DNA from 2 places in the Kitasatospora sp. NPDC093102 genome. Region 1 is predicted to be linked to the other one. Evidence: riboswitches for the same ligand, from Rfam matches in the RefSeq annotation. Region 1 holds a riboswitch; the other holds the start of a gene.
What was found. A riboswitch is a leader RNA that binds a small molecule or an ion and turns the genes downstream of it on or off. The one in region 1 is predicted to bind cobalamin.
Positions count from the first base shown of each region.

Region 2: another riboswitch for cobalamin. It lies ahead of AB0O11_RS06710 (ribonucleoside-diphosphate reductase subunit alpha); the one in region 1 lies ahead of metE (5-methyltetrahydropteroyltriglutamate--homocysteine S-methyltransferase).

Region 1 covers NZ_JBFBFA010000048.1:30,501-38,272, forward strand. The annotation lists gene AB0O11_RS34065 (CbiQ family ECF transporter T component) at 1-676, shown strand, start outside; gene AB0O11_RS34070 (ATP-binding cassette domain-containing protein) at 673-2,316, shown strand; gene AB0O11_RS34075 (ECF transporter S component) at 2,313-3,161, shown strand; gene AB0O11_RS34080 (hypothetical protein) at 3,177-3,497, shown strand; cobalamin riboswitch at 3,579-3,802, shown strand; gene metE (5-methyltetrahydropteroyltriglutamate--homocysteine S-methyltransferase) at 3,965-6,280, shown strand; partial or broken gene AB0O11_RS34090 (short-chain fatty acyl-CoA regulator family protein) at 6,365-7,772, shown strand, end outside.
Region 2 covers NZ_JBFBFA010000003.1:224,038-231,809, reverse strand. The annotation lists gene AB0O11_RS06725 (glycosyltransferase family 2 protein) at 1-738, shown strand, start outside; gene AB0O11_RS06720 (glycosyl hydrolase) at 744-1,826, shown strand; gene AB0O11_RS06715 (glycosyltransferase family 39 protein) at 1,823-3,481, shown strand; cobalamin riboswitch at 3,528-3,687, shown strand; gene AB0O11_RS06710 (ribonucleoside-diphosphate reductase subunit alpha) at 3,880-6,285, shown strand; gene AB0O11_RS06705 (ribonucleotide-diphosphate reductase subunit beta) at 6,306-7,301, shown strand; gene AB0O11_RS06700 (DUF397 domain-containing protein) at 7,364-7,657, opposite strand; gene AB0O11_RS06695 (helix-turn-helix transcriptional regulator) at 7,669-7,772, opposite strand, start outside.

The sequences.
Region 1 (7,772 bases):
GCTCAGTGTCGCGCCCCAGCTGGTGCAGAGCGTCCAACGCGTCGCCCGGGCACGGCGGTTGCGCGCCGGGCGGCGCAAGGGCGTACGCGCGCTGCGCAGCATCGTGGTGCCGGTCCTGGAGGACGCGCTGGAGCGTTCGCTCAGCCTTGCGGCCGCCATGGACTCGCGCGGCTACGGCCGCTCCGGCACCGCCTCGCGCCGCTCCCGTCGGCTCACCGGCGCGCTGATGCTGCTCGGCATGTGCGGCCTGTGTGCCGGGGTGTACGGGCTGCTGGACGGTACGGCGCCCGCCGTGCTCGGGCTGCCGGCCTTCCTCGCGGGTGCCGTGCTCTGCGTGACGGGCCTACTGCTCGGCGGGCGGCGGGTGCGGCGCACCACCTACCGGCCGGACCGCTGGCGGGCCGCCGAGTGGGGCGTGGCCGGGTGCGGTGTGACCGCCGCCGTGCTGCTGTTCGCCACCGTCGGCTACGACGCCACCGACCTCAACCCTTCCCTCTACCCGCTGGCCTGGCCGACACTGCCGCTCGTCCCGGTGCTCGCCCTGCTGCTGGCGGGCGCAGCCGGAATCGTCTCGCCACCGCCCGGCCGTACGCCCGTGCCCGCCGGCGCCCCCCTCAGGCGCCGCGGCACCCGCAGCATCAGCACCGACCGCACGACCTCCGAGGTGAGCACGTGATCCGATTCGACCGGGTGAGCGTGGTGTACGACGGCGAGACCACGCCCGTCCTGCGCGACATCGACCTGCACATCCCGGAGGGCGAGCTCTGCCTCGTGGTCGGCCGCACCGGCGTCGGCAAGTCCACCCTGCTCGGCGCGGTGAACGGCCTGGTGCCGCACTTCACCGGCGGCACCCTGCGCGGCCGCGTCACCGTGGATGGCCGGGACACCGCCCACCACCCCCCGCGCGAGCTCGCCGATGTGGTCGGCGTGGTCGGGCAGGACCCCCTGGCCGGCTTCACCACCGACACCGTGGAGGAGGAACTGGCCTACGTCATGGAGCAGTTGGCGATCCCACCGGACGTGATGCGCAAGCGCGTCGAGGAGACCCTCGACCTGCTGGGCCTGGCCGACCTGCGTCACCGGGCCCTGCACGAGCTCTCCGGCGGCCAGCAGCAGCGCGTCGCCATCGGCTCCGTGCTCACCGCGCACCCGCGCGTCCTGGTCCTGGACGAACCGACCTCCGCGCTCGACCCGACCGCTGCCGAGGAGGTGCTGGCCGCGATCACCCGGCTGGTCCACGACCTCGGCGTCACCGTCCTGCTCGCCGAGCACCGGCTGGAGCGGGTCGTCCAGTACGCAGACCGGGTCGCCTACCTGCCCGGCGACGGGACGGTCGTGCACGGGCCGCCCGCAGAGGTCTTCCGGGACACCACGATCGCGCCGCCCGTCGTCGACCTCGGTCGCCTGGCCGGCTGGCGGCCTTTGCCGTTGTCCGTCCGGGACGCCCGCCGCGCCGCCGCACCGCTGCGGGAGCGGCTCACCGACGTGCCGGTTCCCCCGCCGCGCCGGGCAGCGGTGGCGGGGGAACCGGTGCTGGACGCGAAGGGAGTGGTCGTCCGGTACGGGCCGGTGGCAGCCGTCCGGGACGTTGACCTGGCACTGAGCGCGGGCGAGGTCACCGCCCTGATGGGCCGCAACGGCTCCGGCAAGTCCTCGCTCCTGTGGGCCCTCCAGGGCTCCGGGCCCCGCCAGGGCGGCAGAGTGAAGGTCACCAGGGCCTGGGGCGGCCTGGCCGAGGACCCCAAGCGCCTCCCCGCCGCCCGGGCCCGGCAGCTCGTCGGGCTCGTCCCGCAGACCCCCACCGACCTGCTGTACCTGGAGACGGTCGCCCAGGAACTCGCCCAGAGCGACCTCGAAGCCGATGACGTCGGCGGGCCGACCGCACGGCAGATCCTCGACCGCCTGGCCCCAGGGATCCCGGACGACACCCACCCCCGGGACCTCTCCGAGGGGCAGAAGCTGGCCCTCGTCCTGGCGATCCAACTGTCCGCCGCACCACGGGTCGTGCTGCTGGACGAACCCACCCGAGGGCTCGACTACCAGGCGAAGGAGACGCTCACCGGCATCGTGGACGCCCTCGCCGCCGAAGGCCGTACGGTCGTCGTCTCCACCCACGACGTCGAGTTCGTCGCCTCCGCCGCCGACCGCGTCGTGGTAATGGCCGAGGGCGAGATCGTCGCCGACGGACCGACCGCCGAGGTCATCGTCGCCTCGCCCACGTTCGCCCCGCAAGCCGCCAAGATCCTCGCCCCACTCGCCTATCTGACGACACGACAGGTCGGGGCGGCCCTGGAAGCGACGGAGGCCACCCGATGACCGCCGTCCGGATCCCCGGCCGGGCCCGCATCGTCGTCGCCCTGGCCGCCTTCATCGGCCTGGTCGCCTTCACCTGGCCGTTCGTCGTCGCCCCCGGAAAGTTCGGTTCCAACTACGCCCCGCCGCTGATCTTCGGAGCGCTGCTCGTCCTGGTGCTCGCCGTCGTCATCGCGGAGATCTCGGCCGGCGGCATCGACGCCAAGGCCCTCGCCATGCTCGGCGTGCTGTCGGCCGTCAACGCCGGACTCCGGCCCCTCGGCGCCGGGACCGCCGGAGTGGAGACGGTCTTCTTCACCCTCGTCCTGGCGGGCCGCGTCTTCGGCCCCGGCTTCGGCTTCACCCTCGGCTGCACCTCGCTGTTCGCCTCAGCCTTGCTCACCGGCGGAGTCGGCCCCTGGATGCCTTACCAGATGTTCGGCTGCGCCTTCGTCGGCATGCTCGCCGGGCTGCTGCCGAAGGCCCGGCGGGGCTGGGAAGTTCCGATGCTGGCCGTGTACGGGGCCTTCTCCGGCTACCTTTTCGGCTTCCTGCTGAACCTGTCCTTCTGGCCGTTCTCGACCGACCCGAACAGCTCCATCGCCTACCTCCCCGGCCTGCCCTTCACCGAACAGTGGCACCGCTACCTGCTCTTCGACCTCGCCACTTCGCTCGGCTGGGACACCGGCCGGGCCGTCACCACCCTGACCGCCCTGCTCGTCGTCGGGCCGGCCGTCCTGACCGTCTTCCGCCGCGCGGCCCGCCGCGCCAACTTCGAGCCCACGGTGCATTTCGAGGCCCCGCACGGTCCGGACGGCACGGTAGGGCCGCAAACCGCCGCGCAGCCCACGGGGCAGGCGCACTCCTGAACCGAAAGGCCAACCATGGTGCCCAAGCCCGCGAAGCACCGGACGATGACGCTGAACGGGGCCAACGTCGTCGTCCTGACCCCGGAACAGCACGCCGGCCTCGAATCCGCACGCCGCCAGCTGGGCGGGGCGCAGGCGCAGGTCGCCAGGATGAAGCTCGACCTCCACCGGGAACGGCAACTCCTGGGCGAAGCCCAACGGGTGCTGGCGAGCATCCCCGCCGACCAGATCGAGCGGCTGGACGGCCGGCTGGGACCGGGCCGAGGCCTGCCCGAACTGCTCGCGGACATCCGCGCTGCCCTGCCGCGCACGCCGGACGCCTCGCCGCGAACCTGACCGTCGGCCCGTGAGCCGAGGCGGGGTCTCATCATTCGGACACGTTCCGTGATTTTCGCGTCAGGCCAAGACCTTTGCCCCTAAGCTGGCCGCGCAGCTGGTTCGCCCTGTCCGCCAGGCAGGCGCGTCGCAAGAGGGAACCCGGTGGGAATCCGGGACTGCCCCGCAGCGGTGAGTGGGAACGACCGCCGTCATACGCACTGGGCCCGGGACGGGTCTGGGAAGCGACGGCCAGTAGGTGTCCGCCTTCCAGGGGTTGGACGTGCCCGCGAGTCCGAAGACCTGCCACTGCCCGTACGCGACCGTTCGCGTGCGGCTATCCGGTGACCTCGTGGGCGGGTCGGCGACCATACCAGGCGGATCAGGCCCCGTACGTTTCGTGGCGGCCGCCGCCCGGTTCGTCATCCCTTCGCGTCCTCGTCCCGTCCCCGGGTACTTGAGGAGACAGACTCGCGAAGGAGAGTCCCTTGACCACGAAGTCCGCAGCCGCGGCGAGCGTCGCCACCGTGTACGGCTACCCCCGCCAGGGCAGGGGCCGGGAGCTCAAGAAGGCGATCGAGGGGTACTGGAAGGGCTCGGTCACCGCCGAGGCGCTGCTGGCCACGGCCGCAGACCTGCGCCGCGGGAACTGGCAGCAGCTCGCCGACTCCGGCATCGAGGAGGTCCCGACCGGTGACTTCTCGCTCTACGACCACGTGCTGGACACCACCGTCGCCGTCGGTGCGATCCCTCCCCGCCACCGGGAGGCAGTCGACGCTGACCCGCTGGACGGCTACTTCGCGATGGCGCGCGGCACCCAGGACGTCGCACCGCTGGAGATGACCAAGTGGTTCGACACCAACTACCACTACCTCGTCCCGGAGTTGGGCCCGGACACCGCCTTCGCCGCGAACCCGGCCAAGGCCGTCGCCGAGCTCAAGGAGGCCCTCGCACTCGGCCATGACGCCCGGCCGGTGCTGGTCGGGCCGGTGACCTACCTGCTGCTCGCCAAGCCGGCGCCCGGCGCCGCAGCCGACTTCCAGCCGATCACCCTGCTGGACCGGCTGCTGCCGGTCTACGCCCGCTTGCTCGCCGACCTGAAGGCCGCCGGCGCCACCTGGGTGCAACTGGACGAGCCCGCCCTGGTGCAGGACCGCACCCCGGCCGAGCTCAACGCAGCCGCCCGCGCCTACCGCGAACTGGGCGGCCTCGCGCAGCGGCCCAAGCTGCTGGTCGCGAGCTACTACGACCGGCTCGGCGACGCGCTGCCGGTCCTCGCCAAGGCCCCGGTCGAGGGTCTGGCGCTGGACTTCACCGGCCCGGCCGCCGCCAACCTCGACGACCTCGCCGCCGTCGGCGGGCTGCCCGGCAAGCGGCTGGTGGCGGGGGTGATCGACGGGCGCAACATCTGGATCAACGACCTGGAGAAGTCGCTGGCGACCCTGGCCACCCTCCTGGGCCTCGCGGACACCGTGGACGTGGCGCCGTCCTGCTCTCTGCTGCACGTGCCGATCGACGCAACCCTCGAACGCGACATCGACCCGCAGATCGCCCGCTGGCTCGCGTTCGCCAAGCAGAAGGCCGCCGAGGCGGCGCTGCTCGCCCGCGGCCTGCACGAGGGCACCGGCGCGATCACCGCCGAGCTCGCCGCCAACCGCGCCGACCTCGCCTCCCGCGCCACCTCCCCGATCACCCGCGACCCGGCCGTGCGCACCAGGGCCGCCGCCGTCACCGCGGACGACGCCCGTCGCGCCCAGCCCTACCCCGTCCGGGCCGAGGCCCAGCGCGCCCGCCTCGGCCTGCCACTGCTGCCGACCACCACCATCGGCTCCTTCCCGCAGACCACCGAACTGCGCCTCGCCCGAGCCGACCTGACGGCCGGACGGATCGACTTCGTCGCCTACCGGGAGCGGATGGAGGCCGAGGTCCGCGAGGTCATCGCCTACCAGGAGAAGGCCGGCCTGGACGTCCTGGTGCACGGCGAGCCCGAGCGCAACGACATGGTCCAGTACTTCGCCGAACAGCTCACCGGCTACCTCGCCACCCGGCACGGCTGGGTCCAGTCCTACGGCACCCGCTACGTGCGCCCGCCGGTCCTCGCCGGGGACATCTCCCGCCCGCACCCGATGACCGTCGACTGGTTCCGCTACGCACAAGGCCTGACCGGCCGTCCGGTCAAGGGCATGCTCACCGGCCCGGTCACCATGCTCGCCTGGTCCTTCGTCCGCGACGACCAGCCGCTCGCCGACACCGCCCGGCAGGTGGCCCTCGCCCTGCGCGACGAGGTCACCGACCTGGAGGCCGCCGGCGCGGCCGTCGTCCAGGTGGACGAACCGGCCCTTCGCGAGATCCTGCCCCTGCGGGCCGCCGACCGCCCGGCGTACCTGACGTGGGCCACCGAGGCCTTCCGCCTCGCCACCTCCGGGGTACGGGCCGACACCCAGATCCACACCCACATGTGCTACGCGGAGTTCGGCGCCGTCATGAAGGCGATCGACGAGCTTGACGCGGACGTCATCTCGCTGGAGGCCACCCGCTCCCACATGGAGGTGGCCGACGAACTCGCCGAGGCGGGCTACCCGCGCGAGGTCGGCCCCGGCGTCTGGGACATCCACTCCCCGCGCGTCCCGAGCACCGAGGAGGCCGTGTCCCTGCTGCGCGCCGGCCTCGCCGCGATCCCGGCCGACCGGCTCTGGGTCAACCCGGACTGCGGGCTGAAGACCCGCGGCTGGCCGGAGACCCGCGCCTCCCTGGAGAGCCTGGTAGGCGCCGCCCGCCTGCTGCGCGAGGAACTGGCCGGCTGACGCGCCGGTACGGGATCACAAGGGGCGGGCACGGCGGCACGCGCCGTGCCCGCCCCGGTGCAGAGCAGAGGAGCACGTCGCACCATGGCACGTCCCGCCGGACGCAAGATCTTCGCCCACGCCAAGCTGCGCCGGCTCCGTCGCGAGCACGGCATGAACCAGGTCGAACTGGCCCACGAGCTCGGCATCTCGACCAGCTACCTCAACCAGATCGAGCACAGCCAGCGCCCGCTCACCGCCGCCGTGCTGCTGCGGATCGCCGAGGTGTTCGGCGTGGACCCGGAGTTCTTCTCCGAGGCCGACGAGGAACGCCTCGCCACCGACCTGCGCGCCGCCCTCGCGGACGAGGCGTGCGGCGGCCCCGTCGCGGCGGAGGAGATCGCGGAGGTGAGCCGGAACCACCCGGATGTGGCCCGGGCACTGGTCGCGCTGCACCGTCGGTACCGCGAAGCGGCCACCAGGGTCGCCGAACTCGGGGACCCCGCCGGATCCGCGGCGCTGGCGCGGGCCGAACCCCATGACGAGGTGCGCGACTTCTTCTACGCGCACCACAACCACATCGCCTCCCTGGACGAGGCGGCCGAACGCACCGCGTCCGCCCTCGCGACGGTCACGGCCGGCCGCACGGCGGCCGCGCTCGTGGGCCGCCTCCAGGAGCGGCACGGGGTGCGTGTCGTCGACACCGACCCCCGACAGCACGCGGAGATGCGCCGGTTCGACGCTGCGAGCGACACACTGAGGCTCTCGCCCCGGCTGACCGACGGCCAGCGGGCCTTCCAACTCGCCACCCAGCTCGCGTTGCTGGAGCATCGGCCGCTGCTGGACGCGCTGGTCGCGGCAGCCGGACCGGGTCTCACCTCGCCCCAGGCCGTCGACCTGGCCAGGATCGGCCTCGCCAACTACTTCGCCGGCGCGCTGCTGATGCCCTACTCCGCCTTCCACGCTGCCGCCGAGGAACTGCGCTACGACATCGAGCTCCTCCAGGCTCGGTTCGGTGTTGGGTTCGAAACCGTCTGCCACCGGCTGAGCACCCTCCAGCGCACCGGGCGCCGGGGCGTGCCGTTCTCCTTCCTCCGCGCGGACCGGGCGGGCAACATCTCCAAGCGCCAGTCCGCGACCGATTTCCACTTCTCCCGCCTCGGCGGCACCTGCCCGCTCTGGACGGTCTACGAGGCCTTCTCCGCGCCCGGCCGGATCCTCACCCAGATCGCCGAAATGTCGGACGGGAAGCGGTACTTCTGGATCGCCCGCACCGTGGCGCACGGCGGCTATGGCCACCGCGCGCCACGCGGTGAGTTCGCCGTCGCGCTCGGCTCTACGCCGAGGGCATCGCCCTGGACGGTCGGCAGGCTGCCACGCCGATCGGTCTGGGCTGCCGGATCTGCGAGCGCACCGACTGTGCCCAGCGCGCCCGGCCGCCGGCCGGTGGCCGGCTCGTGGTGGACCCGGACCGGCGCACCAGGGTGCCCTACCCGGTCGTCGCCGACGGCCG
Region 2 (7,772 bases), on a different contig from region 1:
GCGCTGGAGGAGAACGGCGGCACCACGCTGATCGGCCACTCCGAGGACGTGCACACCGGCTTCGACCTGCGCCGCCTCGGCTGGGACCTCCAGTACATACCCGTCGCGCTGGCCACCGGCGTCTGCCCGGACAACGTCGGCGGCTTCTTCAACCAGCAGTACCGCTGGTGCACCGGCTCGATGAGCCTGCTCGGCAGCAAGAAGTTCTGGCAGACCAAACTGCGGCCGGTCACCCGGGCCTGCTACCTGTCCGGCTTCTTCTACTACATCCACACGGCGCTGTTCACCGTCGTCTCACCCCTCATACCGATCGTCCTGCTGCTCGCCCGCCCCGACCTGATCCGCTGGGAGAACACCGCGCTGGTGCTGCCCGGCCTGATCTACGCGACGATCATCTTCCCGCTCTGGCACCGCAACCCCTACCGGCTGGAGGCCTGGGCCGCCCGCATGATGTACGGCTGGGCGCACGTCTTCGCCATCTGGGACATCGTGCGCCGCAACCGGATGGCCTGGCAGCCGACCGGCTCCAGCGGCGCCAAGAGGAACAAGACCCGCCGGTTCTGGATCGGCGTCATCGCCTGGGGCGGCGGAACGGCCCTGCTCTGGGTGCTGCTGAGCATCTGGCGGATGCTCACCATGGGACCGCTGAACTTCGCCCTCGTCCTCGCCTCCGGCCTCTTCTACGCCACCATCGTGGGCCGGGTCCTCGTCCAGCCGCGCCCCACGGAAGCAGTGTGATCGCCATGACCGCCCACCTCCGGCGGGCCGGCCGGCTCCGTCGCCGGCTGGCGCTCCCGCTGCTGACCGCCGGGTTGCTGCTCCTCACCGCCTGCGGCCCGGAGGACCCGGGCTTCGCGATGCAGCAGGACGTCGCCGCGCCCGCCCCGGCCGCCGCCAGCACCCCGGGCGCGCCCCCCGCCGCCGCGGTGCCGACGCAGGCCGCCCAGCCCAAGGCCCTGCCGGCCGGCGTCCCGTACGACGTCACGCCGCTGCTCAAGCCGAAGAACAAGTACCTCGGCACCGCCCTGCCCGGCGTGCCCGCCACGATGGACGCGCTGCCCGGCTACGGCGGCGCGATCGGCAAGCAGCCCAACGTCCTGGAGTTCTACGCCCATTGGAAGGGCGGCTTCGACACCGCCGGCGCGCGCCGGATCCACGAGGCCGGCGCGCTGCCCTTCATGGCCTGGGAGCCGCACGAGCCCTCGCTCGCCGCGATCGCGGCCGGCGACACCGACGACTACGTGCGCGGCGTCGCCAAGGCCGTCGCCAAGCTCAACCTGCCGATCGCCATCAGCATCGCGCACGAGATGAACGGCGACTGGTACCCGTGGGGCCGCCAGGCCGCCAGCCCCCAGGACTTCGTGGCCGCCTGGCGCCACGTCCACGACCTCTTCGACCAGGCCGGCGCCACCAACGTGATCTGGGTCTGGAGCCCCAACATCACCGTCCCCGCGCCCAACACCCGCCTGGCGCCGTACTACCCCGGCGACACCTACGTCGACTGGGCCGGCATGACCGGCTACTTCACCAACGACGGCCCCAAGACCTTCGAGGCCCTGTACGGCCCGACCATGGCCGAGATCCGCACCTTCTGCAACAAGCCCTTCTTCATCAGCGAGACCGCCGCCGAGCAGGGCAGGCACCAACAGGCCTTCGTCGACCAGCTGTTCTCCGGGATGGAGGCGCACGACGACATCGTCGGCTTCATCTGGTTCAACATGATCAAGCGGGCGGACTGGCGGGTCGAGACCGTTCCGGACACCCTCGCCGCCTTCAAGAAGCGGGTGTCCGCCCCCCGCTACGGCTTCGACATCCGGAACCCATGATGACCAGCGACCTCTCCCCCACCCCGAAGCACCCCGCCGGCCCGGTGTCGGACGTCCCCCCGCCGGACGGCCCGGAGCCCCGTACGCCCGTGCCCGTCGACAACCCCGACGGCGTCGAGCTGGCCCCGTACACCATCCCGCAGGTCCCCGCGATCGGCTGGGACCCGGGCCCCAGCCCCCGCCGCCGCTGGATCGCCCGCGGCCTGCTGGGCGCCGTCCTGACCGTCCAGGCCGCACTCTCGCTGCGCCTGCTGGCCGCCGCGCACCCCGAGGAGGCGGCCGCCATGGTCGTCGGGCGCCAGCAGCTGGCCCACCTGCTGCACGGCACCCCGGTCACCACCGACCTGGTCGACCGGGTGCACGGCTCGCCCTGGCTCTACCCGCCGCTGGCCGGCGCCGCCGCCGACGCCAACGGCATCTGGGGCACCCGGCTGCTCAGCCTCGGCTTCGCGCTGCTGACCACGGTGCTGCTGTACTCGCTGACCAGGCGGCTGTTCAACGAGCGGGTCGCCATCTGCGCCATAGCCGTGTACGCCGTCCTCCAGTCCACCGTCGTGGTCGGCTTCTACGCCGCGCCCGAGTCCCTCGCCGTCCTGCTGGTCGCCGTCGCGGCCTGGACCACGGTGTTCACCGCCCGCCGCCACCCGGCCATGGCCCTGCTCGCCGCCCCACCCACGGCACTGGCCTGCGCCGTGGCCTACTCCGCGGCCTTCGCCGTCCCCGCGCTGGTCGCTCTCGCCTTCGCCTGCGCCCGGCCGTACCATCGGGCCGGCCCGGCCGCCGTGCGCGCGCTGCTGGCGGCCCTCGGCACCCTCGTCCTGCTGCTGCCGTTCGGCACCCTGGGCAAGGTCGCCGGATGGTCGCCCTCGCAGGGCAACGCCCCCGGCTCCACCGGCTCGATCCTGCTCGGCACGCTCCAGTGGGCCGGCCTGTTCACCGTCCTCGCGGTGGCCGGCACCATCGCCTACGCGCGCCGCGAGCAGATGAACGAGCACGACGCACCGGAGAAGGACGCCGTCCCCACCTCCCGGAGCCGGCGCGCCCTGCTCGGGGCCACCCTGACCGTCACGGCCCTGCTGATCCCCGCCGCCCACCTGTGGACCGGCACCTCCGGCGCGTTGTTCCGCCACCTCGGCTACGGCATGCTGCTCGCCGCCCCGCTCGCCGGGGTCGGCCTGACCCGGCTGGTCGGTGCCCACTTCCGCCATCCCCAGCTGGGCATCCTGGTCTGGGTCGCCCTGCTCGCCCTCGGCCTGGAGCAGTCCGCCCTGCGCTACCAGAACGGGCCCGACTCCGGCCGCCTGCTGGCCGTCCTGCGGGCCCACACGCAGCCCCAGGGCCGCTACCTCACCGAGGTCGACGGACTCGCCGAGTACTACCTCGGCAGCGTCTCCAAGCCCGAGCAGTGGGTCTCCGCGCGCACCGGCACGGAGTACCGCGACGGGGCCGGGGTCGAGCATCACGGCGACGACGGCAGCGTGGCCGCGATCCGGGACGGCTGGTTCACGATGGTCGTCCTCGACAGCACCGCGCCGAGGGCCACCGACCGGGCCCTGAGCGAGGCCCTGGCCGTCGCCGGGCACTACCGGCTGGTCGCCCAATTCACGTCGCCGACCGGCGATTCGAGTACGTACAAGGTCTATCTCAAGCACTGACCGGCCGCCCGGCCTACGCACATCCGCGACACGACAGGCACAACATATGGTGCCGCCGCAGTCCGGCGGCACTACATGTATGCTCACTCCTGCTGTCGATGCAGGGGAACCCGGTGCGAATCCGGGACTGCCCCGCAGCGGTGTGCGGGCGGCTCCAGCAGCCGTACCCGCGAGTCCGATGACCTGCCGAACAGTGTGCGCCACGGCCCTCCCGCAGAGGCCGCGCCGGCACCAGCAGTACCCCCTCCGGGCCTCGCGGGCGGGCCGGGGAGTCACCGTCGCGCGACGCCGTCTGCGTTCGCGCCGTGCTCCCCTGCCCAGATCGGCCCGGTGCCCCCGATCACCGCCGCCGATCGCCGCCAGGAGAGAGCGCCTTGACCATCGCCGCCTCAGCCACCCTGCCCGCCCAGGGCTCCGGTACCGCCTTCACCGACCCGACGGTCTCCGACCCCGGCGGCGCCCTGCTGCGGCTGCTCACCGACCGCAGCACCGACCTCACCGAGGTGGACCCCGGCCATGTCGCCGCCGCCGCGCTGCGCGGCCGCCACGCCGGCTCGGACTTCGCCGAGCTGCGCGGGCTGGCCGTGGACGCCGCCGCGTCGATGATCGCCGAGGACCCCCAGTACTCGAAGCTGGCCGCCCGCCTGCTCGCGCTGGAGATCGTCGACGAGGCGACCAGCCAGGGCTCGGTGTCCTTCTCCGCCTCGATCGCCGTCGGCCACGCCGAGGGCCTGATCGGCGACACCACCGCGGCCTTCGTCGCCAAGCACGCCGCCGCCCTGGACGGGCTGGTCGACGCCGCGGGCGACGACCGCTTCGAGTACTTCGGCCTGCGCACCGTGCAGTCCCGCTACCTGCTGCGCCACCCGATCACCCGCAAGGTGATCGAGACCCCGCAGCACTTCCTGCTCCGCGTCGCCTGCGGCCTGGCGGTCGGCGACAGCGAGCAGTCGGTGCGCGAGGTGGCCGAGCTGTACGGCCTGATGAGCCGCCTGGAGTACCTGACCTCCTCGCCGACGCTCTTCAACTCCGGCACCCGCCACCCGCAGATGTCGAGCTGCTACCTGCTCGACTCCCCGCTGGACAACCTGGACTCGATCTACAACCGCTACGCGCAGATCGCCCGGCTGTCCAAGCACGCCGGCGGCATCGGCCTGTCCTACTCGCGCATCCGCTCGCGCGGCAGCCTGATCCGCGGCACCAACGGCAAGTCCAACGGCATCGTGCCGTTCCTGCGCACCCTCGACTCCTCGGTCGCCGCCGTCAACCAGGGCGGCCGCCGCAAGGGCGCGGCCTGCGTCTACCTGGAGACCTGGCACGCCGACATCGAGGAGTTCCTGGAGCTCCGCGACAACACCGGCGAGGAGGCGCGCCGCACCCACAACCTCAACCTGGCGCACTGGATCCCGGACGAGTTCATGCGCCGGGTCAACGCCAACGAGGACTGGTCGCTGTTCTCCCCGGCCGACGTGCCGGAGCTGGTCGATCTGTGGGGCGCCGACTTCGACGAGGCGTACCGCAAGGCCGAGCTGGCCGGCAAGGCCGTCCGCACCATCCCGGCGCAGACCCTGTACGCCCGTATGATGCGCACCCTCGCGCAGACCGGCAACGGCTGGATGACTTTCAAGGACGCCTCCAACCGCGCCGCCAACCAGACCGCGCTGCCGGGCCGCACCGTGCACTCCTCCAACCTGTGCACGGAGATCCTGGAGGTCACGGACGACTCCGAGACCGCCGTCTGCAACCTGGGCTCGGTCAACCTCGGCGCCCACGTGGCTCTTGATGCCCGTGCCGATGACCTGATCAACGCCATGGACTGGGAGCGGCTGGACGCCACCGTGCGCACCGCCGTGACCTTCCTCGACCGTGTGGTGGACATCAACTTCTACCCGACCACCGAGGCCGGGACGTCCAACTCCCGCTGGCGGCCGGTCGGCCTCGGCGTGATGGGCCTCCAGGACGTCTTCTTCAAGCTGCGCATCGACTTCGACTCCGCCGAGGCGAAGCAGCTGTCCACGCTGATCGCCGAGCGCATCATGCTCACCGCGTACGAGCGCTCCGCCGACCTGGCCGAGCAGCTCGGCCGCCACGAGGCGTACGGCGAGACCCGCGCCGCCCGCGGCGAGCTGCACATCGACCACTTCGCGAGCGCCGCCCCGCAGTGGGCCGACCGCTGGACGGCGCTGCGCGCCCGGATCGCCGAGACCGGCCTGCGCAACTCGCTGCTGCTGGCCATCGCGCCGACCGCGACCATCGCGTCCATCGCCGGCGTGTACGAGTGCATCGAGCCGCAGGTGTCCAACCTGTTCAAGCGCGAGACGCTGTCCGGCGAGTTCCTCCAGGTCAACCCGTACCTGGTGCGCGAGCTCAAGGAGCTCGGCGTCTGGGACCAGCAGACCCGCGACGCCCTGCGCGACGCCAACGGGTCCGTCCAGGAGCTGAACTGGCTGCCGTCCGAGGTGCGTTCGCTGTACCGGACGGCCTGGGAGCTGCCGCAGCGCGCGCTGATCGACCTGGCCGCCGCCCGCATGCCGTACCTGGACCAGAGCCAGTCCCTGAACCTGTTCATGGCGGCGCCGACCATCGGCAAGCTCAGCTCGATGTACGCCTACGCGTGGAAGGTCGGTCTGAAGACCACCTACTACCTGCGTTCGCGCCCGGCCACCCGCATCGCCCAGGCCGCGCCGGGTGCCGCCCGTGCCGCCGCGCCGGTGCCCGTGAACACCCCCTCCCTCACCCCGGAGCAGGAAGCCGCCATCGCCTGCTCCCTGGAGAACCCCGAGTCCTGCGAGGCCTGCCAGTGAGCACCCCTGAAGACCGCAAGATGCTGCTCGACCCCGGCTTCGAGCTGACCCTGCGCCCGATGCGCTACCCGTCGTTCTACGACCGGTACCGCGACGCGATCAAGAACACCTGGACCGTCGAGGAGGTGGACCTGCACTCCGACGTCGCCGACCTGGCGAAGCTCAGTGAGGGCGAGCGCCACCTGATCGGCCGGCTGGTCGCGTTCTTCGCCACGGGCGACTCGATCGTCTCCAACAACGTGGTGCTGAGCCTCTACAAGCACATCAACTCCCCTGAGGCGCGGCTGTACCTGAGTCGGCAGCTGTTCGAGGAGGCCGTGCACGTCCAGTTCTACCTGACGCTGCTGGACACCTACCTGCCCGACCCGGAGGACCGCAACGCGGCCTTCGCCGCGGTGGAGAACATCCCCTCCATCCGCCAGAAGGCCCAGTTCTGCTTCAAGTACATGAACGCGGTCGACCACATCGACTCGCTGCAGACGAAGGAGGACCGCCGCGCTTTCCTCCTGAACCTGATCTGCTTCGCGGCGTGTGTCGAAGGCCTGTTCTTCTACGGCGCGTTCGCGTACGTGTACTGGTTCCGGTCGCGCGGTCTGCTGCACGGCCTGGCCACCGGCACCAACTGGGTGTTCCGCGACGAGTCCATGCACATGGACTTCGCGATGTCGGTCGTCGACACCGTGCGCGAGGAGGAGCCCGACCTCTTCGACGACGAGATGGCCAAGCAGGTCACGGAGATGCTGGAGGAGGCCGTCGAGGCCGAGCTCCAGTTCGCACAGGACCTGTGCGGTGACGGCCTGCCCGGCATGAACACCGCCTCGATGCGCGAGTACCTCCAGGCTGTGGCCGACCAGCGCCTCGCGCGGCTCGGCCTGCCGATCCGGTACGGCTCGGCCAACCCGTTCGGCTTCATGGAGCTCCAGAACGTCCAGGAGCTGACCAACTTCTTCGAGCGTCGCGTGTCGGCGTACCAGGTGGCCGTCGAGGGCTCGGTCGCCTTCGACGACGACTTCTAAAAGAAGTACGGACACAGTGGTGCCCCGCACGGCCACAGCCCGTGCGGGGCACCACTGTTGTTTCAGTCGGTCGGAAACTCCCCGGACTTGACCCCGACGAGGAACGAGGACCAGGCATACGCCGGGAAGAGCAGCGCCGGCCCACCCGGCTCCTTCGAGTCCCGAACAGCCATCCCGCCCACCATCAACAGCCGGGTCTCCACGCACTCGTTCGCCTGGGCGCTATAGCTGCTCTTGCGCCACTCACGTTCGGGGACGGCCACGACGTCGGCTACCTCGATGCAGTCGCTCTGCGCGCCCGAGTAGGACGACTTACGCCACTCAAGTCCGACAGCAGAAGCGGACGGCAGGAACATACTCACCATTTCTAGATCTTGTCCTTTGCACGCTCGATGAGTGCGATCGATTCGGTACGCGGCAGCGACTCCGCCAGTGCACGGCGGAACAGGTTGGTGTACTTGAACACTTCCT